DNA from 2 places in the Clostridium sp. USBA 49 genome. Region 2 is predicted to be linked to the other one. Evidence: a T-box and tRNA genes for the amino acid it is inferred to sense, from the RefSeq annotation. Region 2 holds a T-box; the other holds one or more tRNA genes.
The links. A T-box is a leader RNA that pairs with one kind of tRNA and senses whether it is charged. The one in region 2 lies ahead of metG (methionine--tRNA ligase), so its partner is inferred to be a tRNA-Met.
Positions count from the first base shown of each region.

Region 1: it has a tRNA-Met gene. The T-box ahead of metG (methionine--tRNA ligase) is inferred to sense a tRNA for this amino acid. The anticodon was not compared.

Region 1 covers NZ_FUYD01000003.1:129,015-140,605, reverse strand. The annotation lists gene B5D11_RS04535 (HU family DNA-binding protein) at 1-208, shown strand, start outside; gene B5D11_RS04530 (RNA-binding S4 domain-containing protein) at 321-584, shown strand; gene yabP (sporulation protein YabP) at 666-959, shown strand; gene yabQ (spore cortex biosynthesis protein YabQ) at 968-1,363, shown strand; gene B5D11_RS04515 (FtsB family cell division protein) at 1,458-1,724, shown strand; gene B5D11_RS04510 (S1 domain-containing RNA-binding protein) at 1,786-2,196, shown strand; tRNA gene B5D11_RS04505 (tRNA-Leu) at 2,515-2,603, shown strand; tRNA gene B5D11_RS04500 (tRNA-Met) at 2,609-2,684, shown strand; tRNA gene B5D11_RS04495 (tRNA-Met) at 2,732-2,808, shown strand; tRNA gene B5D11_RS04490 (tRNA-Leu) at 2,814-2,902, shown strand; tRNA gene B5D11_RS04485 (tRNA-Met) at 2,908-2,983, shown strand; tRNA gene B5D11_RS04480 (tRNA-Met) at 3,031-3,107, shown strand; gene B5D11_RS04475 (stage II sporulation protein P) at 3,144-4,232, opposite strand; gene spoIIE (stage II sporulation protein E) at 4,620-7,004, shown strand; gene tilS (tRNA lysidine(34) synthetase TilS) at 7,090-8,496, shown strand; gene hpt (hypoxanthine phosphoribosyltransferase) at 8,480-9,019, shown strand; gene ftsH (ATP-dependent zinc metalloprotease FtsH) at 9,101-10,924, shown strand; gene B5D11_RS04450 (formate--tetrahydrofolate ligase) at 11,077-11,591, shown strand, end outside.
Region 2 covers NZ_FUYD01000021.1:5,385-16,975, forward strand. The annotation lists gene glmS (glutamine--fructose-6-phosphate transaminase (isomerizing)) at 158-1,984, opposite strand; gene sufU (Fe-S cluster assembly sulfur transfer protein SufU) at 2,391-2,822, opposite strand; gene B5D11_RS12170 (cysteine desulfurase) at 2,812-4,050, opposite strand; gene sufD (Fe-S cluster assembly protein SufD) at 4,043-5,161, opposite strand; gene sufB (Fe-S cluster assembly protein SufB) at 5,208-6,623, opposite strand; partial or broken gene B5D11_RS12890 (repressor LexA) at 6,644-6,733, opposite strand; gene sufC (Fe-S cluster assembly ATPase SufC) at 6,776-7,510, opposite strand; gene metG (methionine--tRNA ligase) at 7,867-9,810, opposite strand; T-box leader at 10,042-10,301, opposite strand; partial or broken gene B5D11_RS12895 (RNA polymerase sporulation sigma factor SigH) at 10,516-10,602, shown strand; gene tuf (elongation factor Tu) at 10,920-11,591, opposite strand, start outside.

The DNA.
Region 1 (11,591 bases), on a different contig from region 2:
ATTAAAGGCATTTATAGATAGTGTTCAAGAAGCACTAGCTAAAGGAGAAAAAGTTCAACTAGTTGGATTTGGTACTTTTGAAGCTAGAGAAAGAGCTGAAAGAACAGGAAGAAATCCAAGAACTAAAGAAGAAATTATAATACCAGCAACTGTAGTTCCAGTATTTAAAGCTGGTAAAGAATTTAAAGAAGCAGTAGAAAAAAAATAAGTTTTCTTTAAAAACTAAGAAAGCCTGGATTTTAATTCAGGCTTTTTATTTAATATTTAATTTGCTAACAATTAATAATCTTCTAATATACTAAAAGGAGAATAAAAATATTATGAGATTAGATAAATATTTAAAGGTTTCAAGAATAATAAAAAGAAGAACTGTTGCTAAAGAAGCTTGTGAAAATGGAAGAGTATATATAAATGGGAAAATTGCAAAGCCTAGTACAGAAATCAAAGAAGGAGATATAATAGAAATTCAATACGCTTCTAAGGTTTTAAAGGCAAAAGTTACAAATATTTCTGAGCATGTAAAAAAAGATGAAGCAAAAGCTATGTATGAGATATTATTAGGGGAAGAAGATATAGAAGAATAGTAATAAATAATCCCTTTAAGGCATATAAATAGGTACAAGAGAGATTAAGAAAATATTAGTAAAAAATGCCGGAGGGATAAAATGGAGGGTAAAAAAGAAATAAGAATAGAAGATAAAAAAAGCAGCCTAACCCTTGAAAATAGAAGGAAGCTTTCAATAACAGGAGTACTTGAAGTTATAAGTTTTAATGATTATCAAATATTATTAAATACAAGTTTAGGTTCTATGAATATTAAAGGGGAAGGACTTAGAATGAATAAGCTGGATGTGCAAAATGGCGATGTTATAATTATTGGGAAAATTAATTCCTGTGCTTACTCAAATAGTGAAAACAAAAAAGATAATGAAAGTATATTTTCTAAGCTTTTTAAGTAGGTATAATTATGTTATTTCCATTATCAATGCAGATTAACATTTTAATTTTTAGTATACTTGCGGGAGTAATAACAGGAATGCTCTTTGATTTGTATAGAATTTTTAGAGGCTTTGAAGATCCTAATAAAGTACTTACTTTTATAGAAGACACGTTATTTTGGATTTTTACAAGTATAGTTGTATTTATATTTTTGCTTATTACAAATTATGCTTACATAAGGGTATATGTTTATGGAGCTATAATTATAGGAATAATTTTATACATGGTAATAATTAGTAATATATTTATTAAATTTCAGTACAAATTTTTAACAATCATATCTAAAATATTCAGAATAAGTATTAACTTCATATTTTATCCATTTAAAATAATATTTTATAATTTAAAAAGAAAAAATAAATAAAAAATCATAAAGAAAAGCCTTGAAGAAAATCAAAATACAACTTAAAATATAATTATAAAAATTAAAACAAATGAAAATTTAAAGGAGTAAAATAATGGGGAAAAAAATTAGCCTTAAGAAGGTATTGCTAGTTTTAGCAGCAGTTTATATAGGCTACATACTAATAAGTACTCAGCTGGCTATGAACAAGATAAAAAAAGAGCTTACTGTAAGTCAGCAGGAACTTATAAAACTTAAGGATAAAAATCAAAAATTACAGGATGAAGTTAACCTATCTAAAACAGATGCTTACATTGAAAAACTAGCAAGGGAAAGATTAGGTCTTATTAAAGAAGGAGAGACTCCTGTAATAAAAAAATAACATAGTTTACAATTTTATATTAATATAAATTATTTAAATATTAAGGAGGAGTCTTTTCAATATGACCTTACAGACAGGAAGTATCCTAGAAGGTACAGTAGTAAACATTACAAATTTTGGTGCATTTGTAGAGGTGGATGGAAAAACAGGGTTAGTTCATATCTCTGAGGTTTCAGACACTTATGTAAAAGACATTAGAGATTATTTAAAGGAAAAGGACAAAGTAAAGGTTAAAGTTATTTCAGTGGATGATAATGGCAAGATAAGCTTATCAATAAAGCAAGCTGCCCCTCCAAAGAAATCTGTAAAACCAATTGAGGTAGATTGGAATCAAGAAAGGAACAAATCAAATGCTGTAAGCTTTGAAGACAGACTTTCAAAATTTTTAAAAGAAAGTGAAGAAAAGGTCCAAGAACTAAAAAAACATCAAGATTCAAGAAATCGTGGTTATAGAAAAAGTTCAAATTACTAATAATAAATAAAAAGCAAAGATAATGTCTTAAAGTATAGTAAAAAAATTAAATTTAACTTACTTTAAGACATTTTTTAATTTATTTAAAAATTTTTAAGGGAAAATAGGTCAAATATTTTTAAAAATATCCAAGAACTTTTATAATATAAATAATAGTTTTACTGGTAATTTTTTATTGTTTCTCTTAAGCTATCAACAGAAATTATGTAATATCAGTACATTATCATAAATCAATCATAAATTTAAAAATTTTAAACAAAAATGTTGACAGTATAAAATGTATGATATATAATAGTCTATGTCGCAAGGAAATGATATGCTGAAGTGGCGGAACAGGCAGACGCACAGGACTTAAAATCCTGCGGTGGTTAAACACCGTACCGGTTCGATTCCGGTCTTCAGCACCAAATATCGCGGGGTGGAGCAGCTGGTAGCTCGTCGGGCTCATAACCCGAAGGTCGTAGGTTCAAGTCCTGCCCCCGCAACCATTAAAATTAAAGACACACATAAAAGTAATATCCTAATTATGTAATATGGCGGAATAGCTCAGTTGGCTAGAGCAATCGGTTCATACCCGATGTGTCGTAGGTTCAAGTCCTATTTCCGCTACCATATATGCTGAAGTGGCGGAACAGGCAGACGCACAGGACTTAAAATCCTGCGGTGGTTAAACACCGTACCGGTTCGATTCCGGTCTTCAGCACCAAATATCGCGGGGTGGAGCAGCTGGTAGCTCGTCGGGCTCATAACCCGAAGGTCGTAGGTTCAAGTCCTGCCCCCGCAACCATTAAAATTAAGGACACACATAAAAGTGATGTCCTAATTATATAATATGGCGGAATAGCTCAGCTGGCTAGAGCAATCGGTTCATACCCGATGTGTCGTAGGTTCAAGTCCTATTTCCGCTACCAAAAAGCTCTACAATTAAAAATATTGTAGAGCTTTTTTTACTGCTTTTCATTTATGTATTCAGCTAATATCCTTGCTATATATACTCCTGTTGTTTTTGCTTCTTCCAAAGTATTATTGTTTGAACCTATTTCCATCAAGATTATAGCAGGATTTTTTTGCTGGTTAAATTTACCTTTTTCATAATGATAAATACCGTAATCTCCACTATTTCCAGGCCGTATAAGACCAGGGAAAAGGCTTTGAGTTATACTTGAAAGTTTTCTTGCAAGAGCAAGATTTTTTCCATAAGTAGGATTTTTCATACCAACAACAAACATAAATCTTGCGGTACTTTGATTATGCATGCTAACTTTTATATCATCTCCTGCTGCAATTGCATCTCTATGTAAATCTATTATTACTTTAAAATTCTTATATTTACTTAAATATTTATCTACAGTTTCGCCCGATCTAGCATAACTGTTATTAAAAACCATATTGTGTATAGTTTTATCGTGAATTGTAGCAATACCATAATTTTTTTCCAATTCAGCAGCTATTACATCTCCAACAGCACACACATTTTTAGTTGGATCAGTTATATTAGGTGGATTAGGAAGATAACTTTCTGTTGTATGAGAATGATATATTAAAACCTCTGGATTTGAAGGATTTAATGTTTTTTTTAATTTTGGATTGTAAACCTCTGAAACTTTTGTATAATCTACAGGTTTATTAGAAGGTGTTGTTTCTGGATTTTTTATAATATTATTTTCATCAAGTTTAAAAGGATTCAATATAAAAGAAGATTTATTTTCTCTAACAGCAGCTTCAGGATCTCCATTTTTTATAAGATTGAATTCTCTGCTTACAATAGAAAGAGGATTGGAAATATTTAAACCTACAACATCTAAAAGCTTAGTTTTTAAAGAATAATCAAATTCAGCCATATCATCTTCATCAAAATTTATAGTTTTAGCAATTGGAAAACCTCTATTGAAAATTTGAGTGTAAATTAAATTTTTATCAGAATAAGAATTAATACCCACACTTGCTTTTGAAACTATAGGTATAGATATACTAATAAAAAGTGATAATGAAAATATAGTATATATTTTTCCTTTTGTTTTTTTATTTCTAATCAATTTTATCCCCCCGTTTCCTTTTGTATATTTCAAATATTTTAAATTTAAATTCTTATACAGAATATTATATTCAATATGGTATAAAAAATATTACCGACATATTTTTTATATATACAGCATAAAAGTAATAATTTTTTTTAGTTCAACATCTTGTATAAAACTAAAAAAATTGTTAATTTATAACATTTGTAATAAATACAAGCTAAAAAAGTGAAAAACAAATAAAAATAAAAAAATATAAATTATTTGAAAAAATATAGAAATTATTGTCCAAATAAAATTATATATTCCACTCAAAGAATGACATTTATTTCCATAGATATTTGCTATAATAAAATCAGTTTCAAAATATTGGGAATAAATAAAAACATAGGAGGATTTATTTGTATGCAATACGGAGCAAATTTAACAGCTTATGAAAGAGCTATTAAAACTAAAAAAAATGAAGAAAAAAAGGTAATGGATGGAAGGGGTATTTTAAAATTACTGCTCTATTTTTTAAGCTCATTTTTAATAAGTAGAGTGTTACTTATAAATTATATGGCACCTTTTGGGATTGCTTTTTTAATAGCAGTAGCATTATATGGAGAAGAAAAATTAACATTAATAAGCGGATGTGGTTCACTTATAGGATATGCAACTTTATATGGTAATTTGAAGGACATGCCTTCCTATATGATACTTATAGGAATAATAACTTTGCTTGGATATTTAGTTGAAGGACTTGCTAATAAAAAGAAAATTATAATATTTTTTTCAATGATATTTTTAACACAGGCATCATATAAAATGCTTATATCAAATATTTCTATAGATGTAGCTTTTTTTACAGCTTTTTTTGAAACAACAGCAATCTTCCCAATATATTTTATTATTAATTATTCTATAATATGCCTTAAAGAAATAAAAACAAAACATCTATTTACAAATGAAGAGATAGTTAGTATGGCTATTACATGTGCTCTTATAGTTTCGGGGACTTGGGGAGCAGAAATATTTGGGATTTCGCTGCGAAATTTATTTGCATTAATTGTTGTGCTTATGATAAGCTATGTTAAAGGTAGTACGGTAGGTGCGGCAAGTGGTGCCGCTATGGGAATAATAGTTGGAATATGCTCAAACAATATGGAGATATTTATAAGTGTATTTACAATTTGCGGTCTTATTGCAGGTACTTTTAAAGAAACTGGAAAAATATTAACAGGATTATCGTATATTGCAGCTTTCTTTATAGTAAATGTATTTTCAAATACAAACGGACAATTTAAATTTGCAGAGTCAATAATAACTTTAATAATATTTTTTATAATACCTAATAAATTTTATGCAAGAGTGGCTTTAGAATTAGATTTTGAAAAAAAATATGAAAATATAAGTTCAAATTATGTAGATAAAATTAAAAGTATATTAGTAAATAGATTGGATAATTTTTCACAAGTGCTTTCTAATATGTCTATTATACTTGAAAATTTAGCTGAAAATGATAAATTAGTTATGAAAAATAAAAGTGCAGCTCTTATAGAAAATTTAGCAGATAGAGTCTGCAGTAATTGCAATATGAATTCTATGTGTTGGAAAAGAGAAAGTTATTATACTTATAATGCATTTGCAGAAATTATTCAAAATTATGAAGAAGGAAAAGGTATAGTTCCAGATGAGATTGATAAAAAATGTGTTAAGAGAACAGCATTAGTAAAAAATACAGAAGAAATTGTAAACAATTATATTATAAGTGAAATGTGGAGAAAAAGATTAAGTGAAGGAAGAGAACTTTTAAGCAGCCAAATAAGCAATATGGCATCTTCTGTTTCAGAAATAATAGATGATTTTAGTGATAATATAAAAATAGATGTAGAATCAGAAAACAATATAAGAAGAATATTAGACAGAAATAAAGTAGAATACAAAGATGTATTCTGTTTAAATAATAAAAATAACAGATTAATAGTAAAGCTTAAGATGAATGCTTGTGGAGGTAGTCAACTTTGCATTAAAGATGTTCTTCCATATATAAATGAAGCACTTAATAAAAATATGAGTGTAAGTGATGATGGCTGTAATATAAATCCAACAGATAAAACTTGTAATGTAACTTTTGAAGAAACACCTAAATTTCATATAGCATCATATGCAAAAAGATTGTGTAAAGATGGAGAAAGTTATAGTGGGGATAGTTATACCTTTGGGAAGCTACAAGATGGAAGTTATATGACTGTTTTAAGCGATGGTATGGGTTCAGGACCTCAAGCAGAGCAAGAAAGCAATGCAGCTGTTGAACTTATTGAAAAATTTGCAAGTACAGGTTTTAATAGAATTACTGCTATAAATACAGTAAATTCTATAATGTCTTTAAAATTTTCAGCTGAAGAAAAATTTTCTACAGTAGATGTAAGCAGTATAGATCTTTATACTGGGGAAGCAGAATTTATGAAAGTTGGAGCTGTAGCAAGTTTTATAAAAAGTGGGAATAAAGTTGAAGTTATAAAGTCTAGAACACTTCCTATGGGAGTACTAGATAAGGTTGATATTGATATAATAAAGAAAAAAGTTAAAAATGGTGATATAATTGTAATGCTTACTGATGGAGTGTTAGATTACAATAGTGAAGCTGCAGGAAGAGTAGATTGGGTAGTAGAGTTTTTAGAGAATACAAATTGTTCAAATCCTAAAGACCTTGTAGAAGAACTTATTGAGAATGCAAAAAAATTAAGTGATGATAAAATAAAAGATGATATGACAGCAGTTGTTTCTAAAGTTTATTCCTTATATTAATATATTATTTTTTAGGGAGATTTAATCTCCCTTTATTTATGGTATAATTTAATAATTAAAGTTGTTCCTTTATGAGGTGATTGATTTGATTGAAAGAGTTTTAGATACAATAAAAGAGTATAATATGATTTCTCAAAATGATAAAATTATTGTTGCTGTATCTGGAGGACCAGATTCTATTTGTCTTCTTCATATTTTATACAAATTAAAGGAAATTTTTAATATTACTTTATATGCAGCTCATTTAAATCACTGTCTTAGAGGTGATGAGGCAGATAAAGATGAAGAATATGTAAAAGAATTTTGTAATAAATTAGGTATAGAGTGTTTTACAAAAAAAATAGATATAAATAAACTTTCTAAAGAAAGAGGAATATCTTCTGAAAGTGCAGGTAGAGAAGCTAGATATGAATTTTTTGATGAGCTTTTAAAAAAGTTAGAAGCTCAAAAAATAGCATTGGCTCATAATGCTAATGATCAAGCAGAAACTGTTCTTATGAGAATAATGAGAGGCACTGGAATGGAAGGGCTCGTTGGAATAAAACCAGTTAGAAGTAATATATTTATAAGACCATTAATAAATATTAAAAGGGAAAATATTGAAAAATATTGTAAAGAAAATAATCTTAATCCAAGGATAGATAAGACAAATTTAGAAAGTATATATACAAGAAACAAAATAAGGCTTGAATTAATACCATATCTTCAAAAAAATTTTAATAAAGATATAATTAATGTACTCAATAGGTTAGCGGATACAATAATTATAGACAATGACTATTTAGATAAAATTTCTAAAGAAAAATATAATACCTATTGTGAAAATAAAGCAGGAAAGGTTATAATATATAAAGGCGCTTTTTCTGAAGAAAAAGCTATACTTAATAGAATAATTAGAAAAGCTATAAATAATCTTAAAGGTAATTTATATGATATTGAAAAAATACATATTAAAAATTTAATTGAGCTGCAAAAATGCAATACAGGTAAAAAAATAAATTTACCAAATGGAATAATAGCTTTTAATAATTATGGAGATATTGAGCTTACTTTAGGAGAAAAATTTAGAAATAAACCTGATAATGATGAATATATTCTTTATATAGATAGAGAAAATATAATAGAAAGTTTTAACTTAAAGGTTAGTTTAAGATTAATCAATAAAGACGAAAAGATTAATTTTAAAGAAAATTCTTTTGTGAAATATTTCGATTTTGATAGTGCTCCTAAAAATATATATTTAAGAACTAGAAGAAATGGAGATAAATTTACTCCTTTAGGTATGAAAGGAAGCAAAAAGCTTAAAGATTTATTTATAGATTTAAAAGTACCTAAAGAAGAAAGAGATACTATCCCTATTATTGTTTTTGATGATGAAATAGTATGGATAGTTGGTTATAGAATAAGCGAAAAATATAAAATAAATAAAAATACAAAAAAAATACTAGAGATAAAAATTACGGAAGGAGAAAAAAATGAGAGAAGATATTAAAAAAATACTTTTAGACGAAGAAACAATAAGGCAAAAAATAAAAGAATTAGGTCAAAATATAAGCAGAGATTATAAAGAAAGTGATTTAGTTTTAATAGGTGTATTAAAAGGCTCTGTTATGTTTATGTCTGACCTTTTAAAAGAGATTACAATACCATGTTCTATGGATTTTATGGCTGTATCAAGTTATGGAAATTCTACAAAAAGTTCAGGAGTAGTTAGAATTTTAAAGGATTTAGACTTTGAAATAGAAGGCAAAGATGTTCTTATTGTTGAAGATATAATAGATAGTGGTATTACTTTAAAATATCTTATAGAATATTTAAAAGGAAGAAAACCTAATAGCCTTGAAATAATATGTCTGCTTGATAAACCAGAAAGAAGAAAAGCACAAATAGATGTTAAGTATAAAGGATTTACTGTTCCAGATGAGTTTTTAGTAGGTTATGGCTTAGATTATGCAGAAAAATATAGGAATCTTCCATTCATAGGAATACTTAAAGAAGAAATTTATAAAAATTAATAATAACTTTCTTGTAAATAAAAAATGCTTATGATACAATCATACAATATAATAGACTAACAGAAAGAGAGGGGGGCCTATATGAAAAAATATTCTGGTATTACGGCCTGGATTATAATTCTTATTGTAATCATTTTTGCATCTACATTTTTAACCCAAACAGGTAAAAATGTTAAAAATATTCATTTTGATGAATTTCAAAAGCAATGGATAAATAATAATATACAAAGTTTTAAAGTTAATAGTGAAGAACGAACTGTTACAGGTACTTATAAAGATGGAACAGCTTATGAAACAACAGTTATGCCTGAAAGATTATTTCAATTTATAGAACAATATCCTAAAAATGGTGAGGTTAAGGAAGATTATTCTAAACCTGTAACTATACCTTTTTGGGTACAATATATTCCAACAATATTTTTAATTTTGATTTTTGTAGCATTTTGGTTTATGTTTATGCAGCAATCTCAGGGTAGTGGAGGCAACAGAGGTGTTATGAATTTTGGGAAAAGCAGAGCCAAAATGGCTACTCCCGATAAAAAAAGAGTAACATTTAATGATGTAGCAGGAGCAGACGAAGAAAAAGCTGAACTTGCTGAAATAGTAGATTTTTTAAAACAACCAAAAAAATATATTGATGTTGGAGCAAGAATACCTAAAGGAATTTTACTTGTAGGACCTCCAGGAACAGGTAAAACACTTCTTGCAAAAGCCATAGCTGGAGAAGCTGGAGTACCTTTCTTTAGTATATCTGGTTCTGATTTTGTAGAAATGTTTGTTGGTGTTGGAGCTTCTAGAGTTAGAGATCTTTTTGAGCAAGCAAAGAAGAATGCACCATGTATAGTTTTTATCGATGAAATTGATGCTGTTGGTAGACAAAGAGGTGCTGGTTTAGGCGGAGGACATGATGAAAGAGAGCAAACTCTAAATCAACTTTTAGTTGAAATGGATGGATTTGGAGCAAATGAAGGAATAATTATGATAGCAGCTACTAATAGACCAGATATATTAGATCCAGCCTTACTTAGACCTGGACGTTTTGATAGACAGATAGTTGTTGGTGCACCAGATGTTAAAGGAAGAGAAGAAATTTTAAAAGTTCATTCGAGAAATAAGCCTCTTTCTGAAGAAGTAAGACTTGATATACTTGCAAAGAGAACTCCAGGATTTACTGGTGCTGATCTTGAAAATTTAATGAATGAAGCTGCACTTTTAGCAGTTAGAAATAATAAAAAAGTTATAGGCATGGATGAACTTGAAGAAGCTGTGACAAGAGTTATAGCTGGACCTGAAAAGAAGAGCAGAGTAGTAAGTGAAAAAGATAGAAGACTTACAGCATATCATGAAGCAGGGCATGCTGTTGTTATGAAACTTTTACCTAACTCTGATCCAGTGCATCAAATAAGCATAATTCCAAGAGGTATGGCTGGAGGATATACTATGCATCTTCCAGAGGAAGATAGAGCATATACTTCTAAGTCAAAACTTAAAGATGAAATGACAGGACTTCTTGGAGGAAGAGTTGCTGAAAAACTTATAATAGGTGATATAAGTACAGGTGCAAAAAATGATATAGATAGAGCTACTTCAATAGCTAGAAAGATGGTTATGGAATTTGGTATGAGTGATGAACTTGGTCCTATTTCATTTACTTCAGGTCATGATGAAGTATTTATAGGAAAAGATTTAGGCCGTAGCAGAAACTTTAGTGAAGAAGTTGCAGCTAGAATAGATAACGAGATAAGAAGATTAATAGATGAAGCTTATAATAGAGCAGAAAGACTTTTAACTGAAAATATTCATAAGCTCCATGCAGTAGCTCAAGCACTTCTTGAGAAAGAAAAGCTTGAAGCTCATGAATTTGAAGCTATATTTAATAATACTTCAATAGAAGCAAATGTTTAATGCATAATTTCTAAAATTAAAGAGCAGTTTAAACATATTAAAGATAAACAAATTTCATCTTTCAAAATATGAAAATAAAGATGAATTTGTTTATCTTTATTTTTTATTAGGATATAATATAAAAAGAAGAAAGATTTATGGGAGGAATACAGATGAAAAATGATATTGAAATAGCACAGAGTGCTAAAATGGAACCAATAGTTAAAATTGCTGAAAAAATTGGACTTACTGAAGATGATATTGAACTTTATGGAAAATATAAATGTAAAATTTCTCTTGATGTTTTAGAAAAAAATAAAAATAAAAAAGATGGGAAACTTGTATTAGTTACTGCTATAAATCCAACAGCAGCAGGAGAAGGAAAATCAACAGTAACAGTAGGGCTTGGACAAGCTCTTTGCAAAATGGGTAAAAATGCAGTAATTGCACTAAGGGAACCTTCTCTTGGACCAGTTTTTGGAGTTAAAGGTGGTGCTGCTGGAGGGGGATACTCTCAAGTAGTTCCTATGGAAGATATTAATCTTCATTTTACAGGTGATATGCATGCTATAACAGCGGCTAATAATTTACTTGCAGCAGCTATAGATAATCATATCCATCAAGGGAATTCCTTAAGAATTGATTCAAGAAGGATTATATTTAAAAGAGTAATGGATATGAATGATAG
Region 2 (11,591 bases):
CTCATCCTAAAACAAAAATCATGGCTCCAATAAGGTTTTCTACCCTATTTTAGCCATGACTTTTAACATGACTTTTTTATTTTTAACACGACTTTTTTATTCGTCACACGAGTTTTTTAGAGTTATACAACAATACTCAATCAACTAAACATTTTATTTATTCTACTGTAACTGATTTAGCTAAATTTCTTGGTTTATCAACATCACAACCCTTTTGTACTGCTATATAGTAAGAAAGAAGCTGAAGAGGTATTACTGAAAGTACTGGTGAAAATACATCATGTGTTTTTGGAATATAAATAGCAGAATCTACAGTTTTTTGTATATCCTTATTTTCTTCAAAAGCAATAGCTAATACATTAGCTCCTCTTGTTTTAACTTCTTTAATATTACTTACCATTTTTTCAAATAAATCCTTTTGAGTTGCAAGAGATATTACTACTGTTCCATTTTCAACTAAAGCTATTGGTCCATGTTTAAGTTCTCCTGCTGCATAAGCTTCTGAATGAATATATGATACTTCCTTAACTTTTAAAGAACCTTCTAAAGCTGCTGCATAATCTAATCCTCTACCTAAAAAGAACATATCTTTATGCATATAAGTCTTTGAAGCAAATTTTTGAATTACTTCTTTGTGCTTTAATAATTCTTCAGCTTTTTCAGGAAGTTTAAGCATTTCTTTCTTTAATTCTTCTATTTCTTCTTTGGATAATGTTTCTTTAAGTTCTGCAAAATAAAGAGCTATTATATAAAGTGCAATAAGCTGAGTTACATAAGCTTTTGTAGAAGCAACTGCAATTTCCGGCCCAGCCCAAGTATATAAAACATCCTCGGCTTCTCTTGATACAGAACTTCCTACTACATTTGTAATAGCTATAACTCTTGCTCCATGATTTTTAGCTTCTCTAAGTGCTGCTAAAGTATCTGCTGTTTCTCCTGATTGGCTTATAACTATCATTAAACTTTTTTCATCTATTATTGGATTTCTATATCTAAATTCAGATGCTATATCAACTTCTACTGGTATTCTAGCTAATTTTTCTATAACATACTTTCCTACCATTCCAGCATGGTAAGCTGTACCACATGCCACTATATAAACTTTATTTATATTTTCAAGCTGCTCTTTTGTTAATGTAATTTTATCTAAAGTTACAGGCTTTCCTAATACAATTCTTGACGACATTGTATCTTTTATTGCCTTTGGCTGTTCATGAATTTCTTTTATCATAAAATGTTCAAAGCCGCCTTTTTCTGCAGCATCTGCATTCCAAGTTACATGATATATATCTTTCTTTATTTCTTCTTCATCTTCTGTAAGAAGTTTTACTCCATCTTTTGTAATAACTACAAATTCTTTATCATTTAAAAGATAAATATCTCTTGTGTAGTTTAGAATTGCTGGAATATCTGAAGCTATAAAATATTCATCTTTTCCAATTCCTACTATAAGAGGACTGTCTTTTCTAACTGCTACAAGTTTTCCTGGTTCATAAGTTGAAACTACACCTATAGCATAACTTCCTTCCATTTTTGATGCAGCTTTCATAACTGCCTTTTCTAAATTTCCATCATAATAATAATCTATAAGATGAGGTATAACCTCTGTATCAGTTTCTGATGTGAATTTATATCCTTTTTCTGCAAGCCATTCTCTTAAAGCTATATAATTTTCTATTATTCCATTGTGCACTACACTTATAGTGCCATCTCCATTAGAATGTGGATGTGAATTAACATCTGAAGGTTCACCATGAGTTGCCCATCTTGTATGTCCTATACCAATCATCCCATGTATTGGGTTTTCATTTAACTTTGCTTCAAGGTTAGAAAGTCTTCCTTTACATTTGGTAACTTTTAATTTGTCATTTTCTATTATAGCTACTCCTGCTGAATCATATCCCCTATATTCAAGTTTTGAAAGTCCACTTACTAAAATTGGTGATGCTTCCTTTTTCCCTACATATCCTACTATTCCACACATATTACAAATCTCCCTTTCTTTTCTGTATTATAATTTTGATAATAATTGTGTTTTATTATTTTTTATAAAAGAAAGGTTTTAAGCACATAGGCTGATGTTGTTCCAAGAATCACTCCTTGGGTTTATCAGCTTTTAACGATAGTGCAATACCGTGGGACATCCGCCGAAATCTCGATACTTCCCATCCTCGTCAACTTAAGATTTATTACATTCTTAAGTTCTGGCGCTTTAATTTAAATTTTATAACTCTACCCTCCTTTAAATTTCTCACCTTTCTTTCTATAAAACACATCTATTATATTATATGAAAAATTATGTGGCTTGGTCAATGTTTTTAATAAATAAAAAATAGAAAATATTGGGCTATAAAAGTTGTTTATTCCAATATTTTCTATAAATATTTAAATTATTTATTTTTATTTATTGCTTCTTTTAATGTGTGCCATGCAAGTACTGCACATTTAACTCTTGCTGGCATATTAGAAATATTTTTTAATGCCATAGCATCCTCAAGTCTTTCTAATTCATTTTCATCTGTAATTTCTCTTTTAATCATTCCTATAAATGTTTCTATTAATTTTAAAGCTTCTTCTTTTGATTTCCCTGTAATTATATCAATCATCATAGAAGTTGAAGCTTGAGATATAGCACAACCATTTCCTGTAAAAGCTGCTTCTTCAATAATATCTCCATTAAATTTTAATTCAAGTTCTATATCATCTCCACAGCTTGGATTATGACCTCTTTCTGTGCATGTTGCATAATCTAAATGTCTTTTATTTAATGTATTTTGGCTGTGTTCCAATATAAGTTCTGTATATATTTGACTAAGATCCATAACCTAACCACTTCCTTGCATTTTTAATACTTTCTATAAATATATCTATTTCTTCTTTTGTATTATAAAAATAAAAGCTTACTCTTGATAAAGCTGGAACCCCTAAATATTTCATTAAAGGTTGTGCACAATGATGGCCTGCTCTTATTGCAACTCCATAAGTATCTACAATACTTGAAATATCATGAGGATGACATCCTTGAACAGTAAAAGATATTATTCCTCCTCTATTTTCTAAATTTTTAGGGCCATATATTTTAATATATGGAAGATTAATCATTTTATCTAAAGCATAAGCAGTAAGTTCTTTTTCATAATTATAAATATTATACAACCCTATATTTTCTAAGTAATCTATAGCCGCAGAAAGCCCTGCAGCTCCTTCAACATTTTGTGTTCCTGCTTCAAATTTAAAAGGAATTTCTGCAAAGGTAGTTTCCTGTTCTTCAACATATTCAATCATATCTCCACCTAATAAAAATGGTGGCATATTCTCTATAATATTCTTTTTAGCATATAAAACGCCAATTCCCATTGGGCCTAGCATTTTATGGCCTGAAAACACTAAAAAATCTGCATCTAAATATTTCACATCAACTTTCATATGTGGAACACTTTGTGCTGCATCTATTAAAACTACTGCTCCTTTAGAGTGGGCGTATTCTATAATTTCTTTAACTTTATATATTGTTCCAAGTACATTAGACATTTGTGCAATTGATACAATTTTTGTTTTATTAGTTATTTTTTCTTTCACTTCTTCCATTGTAAGTCTAAAATCGGAATTTAAATACATATATTTAAGAATAGCACCACGAGTTTTTGCTACTCTCTGCCATGGAATAATATTACTATGATGTTCTGAAATACATAAAACTATTTCATCTCCAGGCTTTAAAAAATTCATTCCATATGAATTTGCTACAAGGTTTAAAGATTCAGTTGCATTCTTTGTAAATATTATTTCTTTTGATGATGACGCATTTATAAATTTCTTTACCTTTTCTCTGGTGTTTTCATAAATTTCTGTGGCTGCAACTGACAAATAATGTGCTCCTCTATGTGGATTCCCATTGTTTATTTCATTATAATTTTTTATTGCATCAATAACTTGTTTGGGTTTATGAGTTGTAGCTGCATTATCAAGATATACTAATTGTTTATCATTTATATGCTTTGAAAGAATAGGAAAATCATGCCTTATTTTTTCTACATCAAAATTATGCATTTACAATCCTCCTGTGTATTTCTTTGGTTATTTCTTCTTTTAAATATTCCATTGGAATTTTATCAATTATTGGTGTAAAAGATGCTTCTACTATAAGTTTTTTAGCCTCTTTTTCATCTAATCCACGACTCATTAAATAAAATAATTTATCACTATCTATTTGACCTGCACTAGCTGCATGCTGACCTTCTACATCATCTTCTTCACATAAAAGCAGAGGAATTGCATCAGCCTTAACTGTTTTATCTAAAAGTATAGCATATTCTTCTTCAATTCCTTTAGAACGACTTGCACCTTTTTTAAAATTTAAAGTACCTTTAAATATTTTTTTTGCATTGTCTTTTAATGCACCTCTAGTTTCTATATTGCTTATACTTCTTCTTCCTTTATGATTTATTAAATAGCTTAAATCAATATATCTTTTCCCATCAGCTAAATATATAGAACTTATATTTGCTTCACTATTTTCTTCCTCTAAATTATTTATATAATTTGTAGTACTAATTTCTGCTCCAAGTTCAATTTGTATAGAATTTACTTTTGCCCCATAGCCTTCAAAAGCTATATGACTATCAAAATGCTTAGAATTATCGTTAAGTCTTTGAAGTTTTACTATGTTAATGACAGAATTTTTTTTTGCATATATTTTAGTTAATCCATTATGAAAAGCTTCAACATCATCTTTAGTTGAATAATCTATGACTATAGTAATTTCACTGTTTTCTTCTGCTATTATTATATTTTTATCTATAACTACTGGATTTTCTTTATCTATTTTATATTCAATTTTTATTGGATCCTTTAATTTTATATTTTGGGGTATATGAATGAAAATTCCTGAATTGTAATATTTTTCTGCTAAATCTATAAATTCTTTTGATACTCCAAAATCTTCTTTCTTATTATTAAAATATTTTAAATATTGATTATAATCTATATCTGAACTCATTTTTTTAAGTGTAATATCTGAAATTTCATAACTTTTTATGAAATCTTTGTTATAAGTTAAATTTTCTTTAATTTTAAAATTGTTTAATATATTTTCATTTACTTTAAGCCATCTCCATGTTATAACTGGAAGAGTATTTAAAGCTGTGTTTTCTATTTTCAAAGTACTGTTCCTCCTTTTATAATTTTTGTTTAAAATAATCTACTTTTTATCCTATAGTTCCTTCAAGTTCAAGCTTGATTAAATTATTCATTTCCACTGCATATTCAAGAGGAAGCTCTTTTGCTATAGGTTCTACAAAGCCTCTAACAATCATAGCTTTTGCTTCTTTTTCACTTATACCTCTGCTCATTAAATAAAATATAGCATCATCACTTATTCTTCCTATTTTAGCTTCATGTCCTATATCTACATCATCATTCATTAAATCTATAACTGGAATTGTGTCTGATTTTGATTTATTATCAAGCATAAGCGATTCACAAGATATTGTTGATTTTACATGGTGAGCGTTATGCGCTACACGTAATGCCCCTCTATATAATGCCTTTCCTCCATCTTTTGATATTGATTTTGAATTTATAGTTGAAGTAGTATAAGGAGCTGCATGAATAACCTTAACACCAGTATCAAGATTTTGTCCTTTACCTGCAAAAGTTATTCCTGTAAATTCTACTTTAGATCTTTCACCTTTTAATATAGTCATTGGATATAACATAGAAACTTTAGATCCAAATGAACCCGATACCCATTCCATTATTCCATCTTTTTCTACTATAGCTCTTTTGGTATTTAAGTTATACATATTTTTAGACCAATTTTCTATAGTACTGTATCTAAGCCTTGCTCCTTCTTTGACAAAAAGTTCAACACAGCCTGCATGAAGATTGTTTACATTATACTTTGGTGCTGAACACCCTTCTATAAAATGAAGTTTTGCACCTTTTTCAACTATTATAAGTGTATGTTCAAATTGTCCAGCTCCTGGTGCATTAAGTCTAAAATAAGATTGAAGAGGAATATCTACCTCTACACCTTCTGGAACATAAACAAATGATCCTCCAGACCACACTGCCCCATGAAGTGCTGCAAATTTATGATCATTTGGTTTAACACAAGTCATAAAATATTCTTTGACTATGCTTTCATATTCTTTAACAGCTGTATCTATGTCTGTATAAATTACCCCTTTTTTAACTAAATCTTCTTTTATACTGTGATAAACTACTTCTGAATCATATTGTGCTCCTACTCCTGCAAGTGAAGTTTGTTCTGCTTTTGGAATACCTAAAATATCAAAAGTTTTTTTAATTTCTTCTGGTACTTCTTCCCATTTGCCTTTCATTTCTGTATTGGGTTTAACATATGTTACTATATTTTCAATGTGAAGATCTGTTAAATCTGGTCCCCATGGAGGTAGTTCCATGCTATTATATATTTCTAAAGACTTTAATCTAAAATCTGTCATCCATTTAGGTTCATTTTTTTCTTTTGATATTTTTAATATAATATCTGAAGATAATCCTTCCTCTGTTTTAAAACTGTATTTAAATTCATTTTTAATATCATATATTCCTCTATTTGGCTCATTTACATAAGTCTTTTTTGTTATTTTTTCTTCCATTTAATTCACCTCTTATTTAATATAACTTCAATTTTAGTTATATTATCTTTCAATAATTCGATTGCTCTAGATTTAGTGGGATTTCTTTTTATAAGACCTTTTTTTCTAATCGTTCTAGATTCCCATGAACAGTATAGAAGTTAATTTAAAATTTACTTAAAAGCTTCATATCCATTAGCTTCTATTTCTTTTGCTAAAGAAATATCTGAAGTTTTAACAATTTTTCCATCTATTAATATATGAACAAAATCCGGTTTTAAATAATCTAATATTTTATTGTGGTGAGTTATTATAAGTATAGAATTTTCACTGTTTTTTAAAGAATTAACTCCTTGTGATACTGTTTTAATAGCATCTACATCAAGGCCTGAATCAGTTTCATCTAAAATAGCAAGTTTTGGTTCTAATATTGCCATTTGAAGTATTTCATTTTTCTTTTTTTCCCCACCAGAAAAGCCTTGATTTAAGTATCTTTGTGCATATTCTTCTTTCATATTTAAAAGATCCATTTTTTCCTTTAAAGCTTTTTTAAAAGTTAAAATTTTTAAGGGTTTTCCTGTAATAGCCATTTTTGCTGTTCTTAAAAAATTTTCTACAGTAACCCCAGGTATTTCTTCTGGGTATTGAAATGATAAAAATATTCCTCTTTTAGCTCTTTCATCTGCTTTTAAGTTATTAATAACTTCATTTTCAAAAATAATTTCACCATCTAATATTTCGTATTTTGGGTGTCCCATAAGAGTGTTAGCTAAAGTTGATTTTCCTGCACCATTAGGTCCCATAATTGCATGAACTTCACCTTTGCCTATTTCTAAGTTTAATCCTTTAAGTATTTGCTTATCATCTATTTGAGTTTTTAAATTTATTATTTTTAATAATTTATCCATATTTATTATCTCCTCCAAAATATATGAGTATTTTACTCTGAATTAATATTACAATTAATTGTTATTTATTTATGTGATTTAAATCACTTTTTATGATATATGAGTATTTTACTCTGAATTGTCTTATTATATCCTACTATTTTACTCAGAATTAGTCAATATTAATTTTTATAATATCTTAATATGTAAAGTTTAATTTACATATTAAAAATTAGGTATAAAAAAAAGGAGCTATAAACATTAAAGTCATAGCTCCTTTTTTTTAAATTATAATTATAAGTATCATAGAGTATATAAAAATAGAGTATATAAAAATCAATTTATTTTAGTAAAATTTTTCTATGTTAAGAAATTTTCTATCTTACCTGACTTCCTGTTGGAAGATCTCCTGGTATTGTTACAGCAAATAGCTTGCTATCATCATCAGTTGATGCAGCAAGAATCATACCTTGAGAAATTTCTCCTCTTAATTTAACAGGTTTTAAGTTAGCAACTAATACTACATATTTACCTATTAAATCTTCAGGTTTATAATATTGTGCTATACCTGAAACTACCTGTCTTTCTTCTCCTCCTAAATCTACCTTAAGCTTTAAAAGCTTTTTAGCGCCTTTAATATGCTCACAGGATATAACCTTAGCTACTCTTAAATCTATTTTTTCAAAATCTTCTAATGTTATTTCTTCTTTAATTGGCTTAATAGAAGTCTTTTCTTCTTCTTTTTTATTTTCTGACTTAAGCTTTAAATCTTCAAGCTCTTTAAGTTTAGATTCTACATCTATCCTTGGAAATATAGGCTCTCCTTTTTTTACTTTTGTATTAGCTTCAGTACCATCAAATGCTGATAAACTATCCCAAGATATTAAGTTAATAGAAAGCTGCTCATTTATTTTGGAAGCTGTTGAAGGTAAAAATGAAGATATTAATACAGATACAAATCTTAATGCTTCAGCTAAATTATATAAAACTGTTCCTAATCTATCTTTCTTGCTTTCATCTTTTGCAAGTATCCAAGGTGTTGTTTCATCTATATATTTATTAGCCCTTCTTATAAGTGTCCAAATTTCACCTAAAGCTTCTGGAATTCTTAATTTATCTATATTTTCTTCTACCTTTTTAGGTGTATTTAAAGCTAATTCTATAAGCTCATTATCTATTGATTCTTTTGCAATTGGAGCAGGTATAATACCTCCAAAATATTTTTCTATCATTGCTACTGTTCTAGATAAAAGATTTCCTAAATCATTTGCAAGGTCAGAATTTATCTTTTTTATAAATATTTCATTATTAAATAGTCCATCTGAACCAAAAGGTATTTCTCTTAGCAAATAATATCTTATAGCATCTACCCCAAAATGTTTTGCTAAAATTACTGGATCAACCACATTCCCCTTAGATTTTGACATTTTACCTCCATCAACTAAAAGCCATCCATGACCAAATACCTGTTTAGGAAGTGGAAGTCCAAGTGCCATAAGCATAATAGGCCAGTAAATTGTGTGAAATCTTAGTATATCTTTCCCAATTAAATGTACATCTGCAGGCCAATATTTTTCATAAAGTTCTGTATTTTCTCCATTATATCCTAAAGCTGTTATATAGTTTGATAAAGCATCTATCCAGACATAGACTACATGACCTTTATCAAATTCTACAGGTATGCCCCAATTAAATGAAGTTCTAGAAACACATAAATCTTGAAGACCTGGTCTTAAAAAATTATTAAGCATTTCATTTTTTCTTGATTCTGGCTGAATAAACTCTGGATGAGTTTCTATATATTCAATAAGTTTGTCAGCGTATTTTGACATTTTAAAAAAGTAAGCTTCTTCTGTTTTCTTTTCGACTGGTCTTCCACAATCTGGGCAATTACCGTTTATAAGTTGAGTTTCAGTCCAAAAGGATTCACAAGGTATACAGTAATGTCCTTCATATGAACTTTTATAAATATCTCCTTGTTCATAAAGTTTATTAAATATTTTTTGAACTGCTTTTTCATGATAACTATCTGTTGTTCTTATAAATTTATCATAACTTATATTCATTAATTTCCAAAGATCTTTTATTCCTGCGACTATTTCATCTACATATTCTTTAGGAGTAACTCCTCTTTCTTCTGCAATTCTTTGAATTTTTTCGCCATGTTCATCTGTACCTGTTAAAAAGAATACATCGTAACCTGTTAATCTTTTAAATCTTGCTAAAGCGTCTGCAGCTACAGTTGTATAAGTATTTCCAATATGCAAATTAGCTGATGGATAATATATTGGTGTTGTAATGTAGTATGTTTTTTTATCCATAAAATCTCCTCCTTTAAATAAAAGATTTATTACTATATCAATTGTTTTTAATATAAAACATTATATATATGTAAATTAAATAACTATTTCATCTGCATTTTTATCTTTTGTATCCAATAAAACATTATATATAAATTAAATAAAAAAACATAAGAATAAAATTTATATAAAGAATTTATGTTAACATTATACATATATAAATTTAAAAAAACCTCTATGCAGAAAATTCTACATAGAGGCGTAATATACGCGTTACCACTCTAATTCGTATCTATGTTACCATAGATACCTTGCTAAGTGACTCTATCTATTTATTATAAAAATAGATTTTTATCACTGTGCATTATAACGGATGCTGCCGTATTATCCTACTTTTATTCAGATAATATGCTCAGGGGCCATGTTCACAAATTTTCATACTGCTGGCTTTCACCCTCTCCAGCTCTCTTTTAAGCATTCCCATTTGTTACTCTTCCCTTCAATGCATTTAATTACATAATATATTATATATATTATTATGTCAATAATTATTTGAGTTTATACAAAATGCATATGATTGAGTTAATTCTTCGCTTGATAATTCTTCTGTTTTAAGCATTTGAGTTTATACAAAATACTTATGTATGTAATTTCAATTTTGCAAATACAAGCAAAATTGAATTATTATAATATCTTAATATATTATAATTTCTGTTAATAACTATTGATTTAAATAAACATGCAAAATCTATAGATAATGCACTTCAAAGAGTAAAAAGAAAACTTGAAAAAAGTCTATATAAAAATAATTAAAAAATCACCAGTAAAACCGCTGCTAATGTTATAAAATTCTTGAGACATTTTTTAAAATGGTTGATATAATTATTTAAATTTATGTAAATAATTATATAAAAAAGGAAGGGCGTCCCCTTCCTTTTTTATTATAAATATGTTTTTTTATTATAAATATGTTTTGTAATATTTGTAATATATTTTAGTAATTTAAAATATAATTTATTAAAATATATTTTAAATAAACATATTTTTTTAAACTTTTTTAAATATACTTTACTAATGCGCATTAAATTTTATTATTAATATTTAATAGTTTTAATTTGTAATTATTTTAATTACTCAACTATTTTAGTAACAACACCTGAACCAACTGTTCTTCCGCCTTCTCTTATAGCAAATCTTAATCCTTCATCCATTGCTACTGGTGTTATTAGTTCAACGTTCATGTCTATATGGTCTCCTGGCATTACCATTTCTACTCCTTCTGGTAATTTTATTGTGCCTGTTACGTCTGTTGTTCTAAAATAAAATTGTGGTCTATATCCATCAAAAAATGGTGTATGTCTTCCGCCTTCTTCTTTCTTTAGTACGTATACTTGACCTACAAATTTCTTGTGTGGATTTACACTGCCTGGTTTTGCTAATACCTGACCTCTTTCTATATCTGTTCTTTGTATTCCTCTTAGTAATGCTCCTATATTATCTCCTGCCATTGCTTGGTCTAAGAGCTTTCTAAACATTTCTACTCCTGTTACTACTGTCTTCTTTCTTTCTTCGCTTAATCCTACTATTTCTACTTCGTCTCCTACTTTTAGTATTCCACTTTCTACTCTTCCTGTTGCTACTGTTCCTCTTCCTGTTATTGTGAATACATCTTCTACTGGCATTAAGAATGGCTTATCTGTTGCTCTTTCTGGTGTTGGTATATAGCTATCTACTGCATCCATTAATTCCATTATGCATTTTGTTGCTTCTGGATCTGTTGGATTTTCTAATGCTTTTAATGC